Regions from separate parts of the Arthrobacter sp. PL16 genome, predicted to be linked through region 1. Evidence: riboswitches for the same ligand, from Rfam matches in the RefSeq annotation. Region 1 holds a riboswitch; the other holds the start of a gene.
What was found. Region 1 has a riboswitch for cyclic di-GMP ahead of RCH21_RS04220 (glycoside hydrolase family 26 protein). Riboswitches for the same ligand answer to the same signal wherever they lie in the genome.
Positions count from the first base shown of each region.

Region 2: another riboswitch for cyclic di-GMP. It lies ahead of RCH21_RS04795 (response regulator transcription factor); the one in region 1 lies ahead of RCH21_RS04220 (glycoside hydrolase family 26 protein).

Region 1 is NZ_JAXCIC010000002.1:114,843-118,239, reverse strand. It holds gene RCH21_RS04230 (TIGR03885 family FMN-dependent LLM class oxidoreductase) at 1-105, opposite strand, end outside; gene RCH21_RS04225 (peroxiredoxin-like family protein) at 420-1,076, opposite strand; cyclic di-GMP riboswitch class I at 1,355-1,429, shown strand; gene RCH21_RS04220 (glycoside hydrolase family 26 protein) at 1,447-2,688, shown strand; gene RCH21_RS04215 (DNA-formamidopyrimidine glycosylase family protein) at 2,756-3,397, opposite strand, start outside.
Region 2 is NZ_JAXCIC010000002.1:228,781-232,177, forward strand. It holds gene RCH21_RS04790 (Hpt domain-containing protein) at 1-418, shown strand, start outside; gene RCH21_RS04795 (response regulator transcription factor) at 401-1,222, opposite strand; cyclic di-GMP riboswitch class I at 1,345-1,419, opposite strand; gene RCH21_RS04800 (arsenate-mycothiol transferase ArsC) at 1,623-2,297, opposite strand; gene RCH21_RS04805 (ArsR/SmtB family transcription factor) at 2,294-2,683, opposite strand; gene arsB (ACR3 family arsenite efflux transporter) at 2,811-3,397, shown strand, end outside.

The sequences.
Region 1 (3,397 bases):
GCACATCGCGGCCCCGAATCCCACCGACTCCGCACGCTGCACGTCCATCAGCAGCTGGGAGGGTGCGATCTGCTCGTGCGAGGCGTGGAAACCTATGACACTCACGGTCTGCTCCTGCTTTCCCGGGCGCTCCGTCCTCGTCGCCTGTCGCCAAGCACAGGTCAGGGACGCCCACCATGACCTCTTCGTCGCTGTTCGACGACACTCAGTGCACTGTATTACGCGCGGCCTCCGGCCCTCAGCACCGGAATCGAGTGACTTCACATGGCCCGTACCAGCCCTCACCCGGTATAAGGGCAACCGCCCCACTCACCCGTCCCGGCCCGTCGGCGGCTCACCGTGCCGGTGATCCTTACACCCCGTGGCGTACGTCCGGTTCGGCCTGCTGCGCGTTGCGGAGCACCTCCGATGCATGCCGGCTACAGTGCCACCAGTGCGTCGATGACGTCGCAGGTCTCCGTCCGCGTGGTGTAGTCCACCCTCGCGTCGATCAAGCGGATGGTTCCGGTCGCATCAGCGACGATCACCGTGGGGAAGGGGATGGCAGCGGTCTGATCCATGTTCGATCCGGCGACGTCGATGCCGAGGGCAGCCCGAGCCCGAACCGACTCGGCGCTCGGTGTCGCCACGATACCCAGGCGCGTGGCCAGGGCATTTCCCTCGTCGGAGTACAACGCGAAATGCAGCCCCAGCTCCTTCGCCGCTTCCCTGGCGATATCGGGGCTCTGGGGACTGATCGCGATCAGCCTGGTTCCGAAGGCTTCGACTACGGGCCGCAATTCCCGCTGGTAGGTCTGCAACGTGATGCTGCAGTAGGGGCACCACGAACCACGGTAGAAGACGATGATCGCGGCGGCGCCTCCGAGAATGTCCGTCAGGCGTTCCCTGCGTCCATCGGTGTCGTACAGGTCGGCGTCAGGAAGCCTGTCACCGACGCGGGCAACCCCGCTCGGAAGCCCGACGCGTCGAAGATCCGCCTGCTCCCTGGCGAAGACCGCCGCGAGTTCAGGGCCTACCCGCGCTTCGAAGTTCGATGTGAATGCATCGAACTGCGTCGCTATGGTGTTCGTGAACATTGGTTCTTGCTTCATTCGTTCCCCTCAGCACACCTGGCGCGGGAGCCTCTGTCGGCAATAGGACCATTGTGGTCCAGACCACACTAAATTCCCAGCGACACGAGCATCCGTCTCTGCCCGGATTCGGGGCCCGTCCGCGCTCGCTGGGAGTCCTGCGGAAGACCTGCACCAATACTTGGTCAGCCTTCGGTGCAACCCGGCCTCCGCGAAGTGGAGCGCGCAGGACAATGGACAGTGGCTTCCCCTTCGGGGAAACCGACAGCGCTCGGGTAACCGCTCAGCGACAAAGGCAAACCCGGTGCGAGCCGGCGACGCAAAGCCACGGGACCCGTCGGGTCAGCCGGGCTACCGAACCAGCTAGGTGCCGCTCATGCTTCACGTTCCCTCCGTCCCCGTCCCGGTCAGTGCCGTCCGTGGCACCGCTGCCCGGCTCCTCCTGCTCCTCACCGCCATCGCGGTGCTGACGATCGGCCTGACGCCTGCTCCCGCACAGGCAGCAGCCGGCATCGCGCTGAGCAGCGCCTCGGGGGTGGCCGGCACCACGGTCACCGTGACCGGAGCCGGCTTTCCCAAGCGGACGAAGGGGACCGTGGTAGCAGGCTCTAACCGGGTAGCAGTGACGACCACGTCGACGGGCGCCTTCCAGGCGTCGATCATTCCCACGGGTTCCGGAACCGTGACCGTGACGGCAACGGTCGGCAGCTCCGTCGCGAGTGCAAGCTTCACCGTCGTGCCACCGGCTCCCGTTCCCGCCGCTCCGAAGGCCATCCGATTCGGGATCGGCACCAATGGTGGTCCGGCGGCCGGCCTCGAGCTCGACGAGGTGTCCACACTGGCCGGCGAGGCACCATCCATCGTCCTCTCCTACAAGGATTTCAACCAGCCGGTCCCCATCGCAGAGCTGGATGCGGTCCGCGCGCGCGGTGCCGAGACGCTGCTGACCTGGGAGCCCTGGACGTGGGGTGGCGGAACCGAGCAACCCGCGTTCTCGCTTGACCGCATCGCTGCAGGTGACTTCGACGCCTATCTCCGCGAGTGGGGTACCGCCCTCGGGCAGTGGGGCCAACCGGTGTACTTGCGGTTCGCGCACGAGATGAACGGCGACTGGTACCCGTGGGCGGAGGGCGTCAACGGCAACGACACCGGTGACTACATCGCCGCCTACCGCCATGTCCACGACGTCGTCCAATCCACCGGCGCCACGAACATCAGCTGGATCTGGAACCCGAACGTGCCCTACTGGGGCTCCACCCCCCTGGCCCAGCTCTACCCGGGCGAAGGCTACGTCGACAGCGTTGCGCTCGACGGCTACAACTGGGGCACCTCGCAGTCCTGGAGCACGTGGCAGGAGCCTCAGGCCCTGTTCGGGGAAGGGATCGCCCAGCTTCGGCAGCTCGCACCCGGCAAACCGATCGTCATCGCGGAGACGGCGTCCTCCGAGCTGGGCGGGTCCAAGGCGCAATGGATCACCACTCTCTTCAGCTACGTCTCGGCCCAGCCGGATGTGGTGGCACTGGTCTGGTTCCACATCGACAAGGAAGCCGACTGGCGTATCAACAGCACGACGACGTCGGCGGACGCGTTCGCGGCAGGAGTGGCCGCGCGCCGCTGATACACCCTGCCTGCGTGGGGACAGGAGGGAATCATGGGCCCGGGGCTTCGGTGCGCCGAGGGCTGCGTCAACCAGCGGGCAGGGACGGCTGGCACCGGGGGCACCACCAGGTCCGACGACGGCCCGGGTCGCCGGGCACCTCGGCCCTGACCCGCACGCTCGTGCCGCATCGCAGGCAGGGTTTCCCGGCCCGGCCCGCCACCCAGTGCTGTTCGCCCTTGCGCGTGTTGCCGGTCGTGACCTGGTGAGCCCCGGGATGCGTGGCGGAGAAGCGCAGGCACCGCGCGCCGAGCGCCACGAGCGCCGGCACGTCGACCTCGCCCAGTTCCGTGTCCGGGTGGATACCGCGCAGGAAACAGAGTTCGTTGGCCCAGAGGTTACCGAAGCCGGCGACGTTGCGCTGATCGAGCAGGGCGGCCGACACGCGTTCGCCTGGCTCTCGCTGCAGCCTTCGCACCGCCTCGTGCGCGGACCAGTCGGACCGGAGCGGATCGGGTCCGAGGTGCCCGACGACGTCGTGCTCCGCGCGCGTGGGCAGCAGATCCACCACCGGGAGGTCGAGCCCGTAGGCCGTGGGCCCACTCCGGACCCCGAGGATCACCCGGGCGTCCGGCAGCAGTGCCCGGGGAAGCTTCCTGCCAGGCGCCGTCACAGTCCACGAACCCTGCATCCGCAGGTGGGTGTGAAGGGTCAATCCACCGTTGAACCG
Region 2 (3,397 bases), 110 kb from region 1:
GGCACTCCCTCCCAGCGATGCCGCCCAGGTTACCGGCGCGCCCGGAAAAGCGGCGCCTCTGTTCGACCCGTCGGTCCTCGACGACATGAGGGCCGATTTCTCGGACTCCGCCGTCGTCGGACAATTTGCGCGTGACTTCTGTGCTTCGCTCGAAGGGAAGATCGATCGGCTCGAGCGACGCATGCAGGCCGGTGACACGACCGGAGCCGTGGATGGGGTCGTCAGCGTCTCCACGTCGGCGGCGATGGTGGGGGCGGTGCGCCTGACACAGGTTGCGCTCGGAATTCAGCGGCTCATGGCAGAGGACAAGCCCGATGACGCCCGACACTCGTTGGCGCTGCTGCGTGCCTGCGCGACGGACACCGTCGCCGGGATCAGGCGAGCCGTTCCCGAAGCGCGCTCAGCTGCGACGCCCTAGCGGGAGGTTGCGTGACGGCATGATGCGGAAGCCGACACCGCGCACCGTGGTGATCAGCTCCGGGTCCCCGGAGGTGAGCGCGAGCTTCTGGCGGAGATTGGCGATATGCACCTCGATGGCTCGCTCATCGGTCCGGCTGACGAAGTTGTAGCCGCGATAATCACGGCCACGGGAGATGCGAACCAGTTCCTCCTTGGTCCGTACGGCACCGTTGCTGCGCAACAGTTCCTGGAGCAGGTTGAACTCGGTCTTGGTGAGCGGTAGTTCGACGCCGGAGCAGGTCGCGATGCGCGCTTCGCTGTCCACGATGAGGTTGCCATGGCGAAGGAGGTTGCCCGCCTCGTCCACTGCGTCGTCGTCGGATGGGGCGGCGGCCGGAGTGGCGGGGACCGTGGGCGGGTGAGCCGCATCGTGGCCCACGCGCGGACGGCGGAGCATCGCGTCGATGCGTGCCCTCAACTCCCGCGGTCGGAACGGCTTCGAGACGTAGTCGTCGGCGCCCGCCTGCAGGGCGGTGAGGATGTCCATCTCGTCCGTGCGTCCGCTCAGGACGATCACGTAGCAGTCCGTCGTCGAGCGGATGCGTCGCAGCACCTCGTACCCGTCGATGTCGGGCAACCCGATGTCCAGGGTCACGATGGCCGGATGTTGCTGCCGGACGGCGTCGACGCCATCCCGGCCCGTTGCCGCCCCGCTGACATGGAAGCCGCCCTGCTCGAGGATGGCACACAGGAGGTTGCGGATGTCGAGATCGTCCTCGATCACGACAGCTGCCCGGCGATCACCGGATGGAGGATTATTCATGGCGCGTGGCCCCGTACCGGTGCGGGATCGGGGCAGCTATCGACCCACGTGCAGGACGCCGGGTGAATGCGGGTACTTCAATGACGACGGATGTCCGAGACATGTTCCGTGATCCTGTTCTCTTCGGCGGCCCGGCTGACCGCGTGGGTCCCGTGGCTTTGCGTCCCCGGCTCGCGCCGGGTTTGCCTTTGTCGACGGGCAGCTGCCCGCCCCCTGATGTTAGCAACTTGCGGAGACATCGCCGGAACCGAGCAATTTTTCAGCGGTGGCGGCGGCACCGTGGCGGTGCTCGCGTGCCTCCTGCGGCTCCTGTGCCCTCATGCGCCCGCTGCCCGTGAGGTCGGTTGGCGGAGCAACACCGCTGCACGCCGGACGCTGACCCCTTGGGGTCTCCGCCGGACTACTCCCCGTTGGCCCGCGCTTCGATCCAGTCGGTCGCCGCATCGGAGAGGAAGATGCCGTCGGGCCCGCGCTCGCCGATCCACCAGGGGTCCGAGGCGATCAGGCCGCCCGCGCGACTGATATCGGCGGCGACTTCAGGTGTCAGGGCATCACCGTTGTTGTTGATGAGCCAGTCCCGTGTACCTGGAAGGACGGCCGGCCACCACTGTTCGAGATCCATGCCCGCAGTATCCCCCGATTCCCCGGCGTGGGGCCAGGGGAGGAGGCGGTCCAGGAGATGGTGTACGCGCACGTCGATGTCGTCGCGGACCAGGCGCATGCGCTCCATGCCCTCGATTCCGCGCGTGCTCGGCTCGTCGGTCTCCCAGCGCTCGTAGCGTGTGCCTGCTACCTCCTGGATCCGGGCCTCACGTCCGAGGATCACGACGACGTCGGCCGCGTGCTGGGCGTCGTCCGTCACCGGCTTCGGGGTTCCGCCGCTGATGTCGATGCCCAGCTCCGCGAGCGATTCGGCGGACAGCGCGTTGATCGAGGTGCCGGGTGCGGTGCCCGCCGACATGACGGTGATCCTGCCATCGGCATGATGATCCATGAGGCCCGCTGCCATCTGGGACTTCCCGCCGTTCCTGGCGCAGACGAACAGGACGGTGGGCCTGGCTGCCTTGAAGGTCATCGACCGGTTCCCGTCCTGGTCATCAGGACGTCTGCCAGGGCGTCGAGTGCGCCCGGGACGAGGGAGTAGTACGCCCAGACCCCACGCTTCTCGCGACGGAGGATCCCGGCGTCGACGAGGATCTTGAGATGGTGGGACACCGTCGGCTGACCGAGGTCCAGCGGTTCGGTCAGGTCGCAGACGCACGCCTCGCTTCCGGGACTCGCGCTGACCAGGGATACCAGTCGGAGCCGATTGGGATCGGCGATCGCCTTGAACTGCCGCGACAGGGAGACGGCGCGGGCCGCGTCCATGGGAGCCGAGCCGGACGGCACGCAGCACGGCGCTGTTTCGACAGGTTCGCTTCCCCCGACGATGGCGGCGCGGGGATCGGTAGCAGTGGACATGACTTCAGTATGCAGGACATCGATGCTCATCGATGTAAAGTCCGACAAGCATCGATGACCATCGATGCTTGCGGCGTGGGTCCTTCCCGACCCGAGGAGGAGCACAGTGCGTACCGAAGTCCAGGCAGTGCGGCGGCCCGACCCGTCCGACGACACCGTACGCGGCAGGCTCTCCACGCTCGACAGATTCCTCCCGCTGTGGATCCTTGCCGCGATGCTGGTCGGTCTGCTGCTGGGTCGCTTCGTCCCCGGTATCGCGGGCGTGCTCGACGCCGCAGAAGTCGCGAACATATCGCTGCCGATAGCCTTGGGCCTGCTGGTCATGATGTACCCGGTCCTCGCCAAGGTCCGCTACGGCGAAACCGGCACGGTGCTGCGCGACCGCAGACTCATGGTCACCTCGCTTCTGCTGAACTGGCTCGCCGCCCCGGCCTTGATGTTCGTCCTGGCATGGGTCTTCCTTCCGGACCTGCCCGAGTACAGGACGGGGCTGATCATCGTCGGGCTCGCGCGCTGCATCGCCATGGTCATGATCTGGAATGACCTCGCCTGCGGAGATCGGGAAGCGGCAGCAGTCCTCGTACTTCTCAATTCGGTGTTCCAGGTGCTCGCGTTCGGGGCGCTCGGCTGGTTCTATCTCCAGTGGTTGCCCGATCGACTGGGCCTTCCCACCACCAGTGCGGGGTTCTCCTTCCAGGCCATCACCGCAAGTGT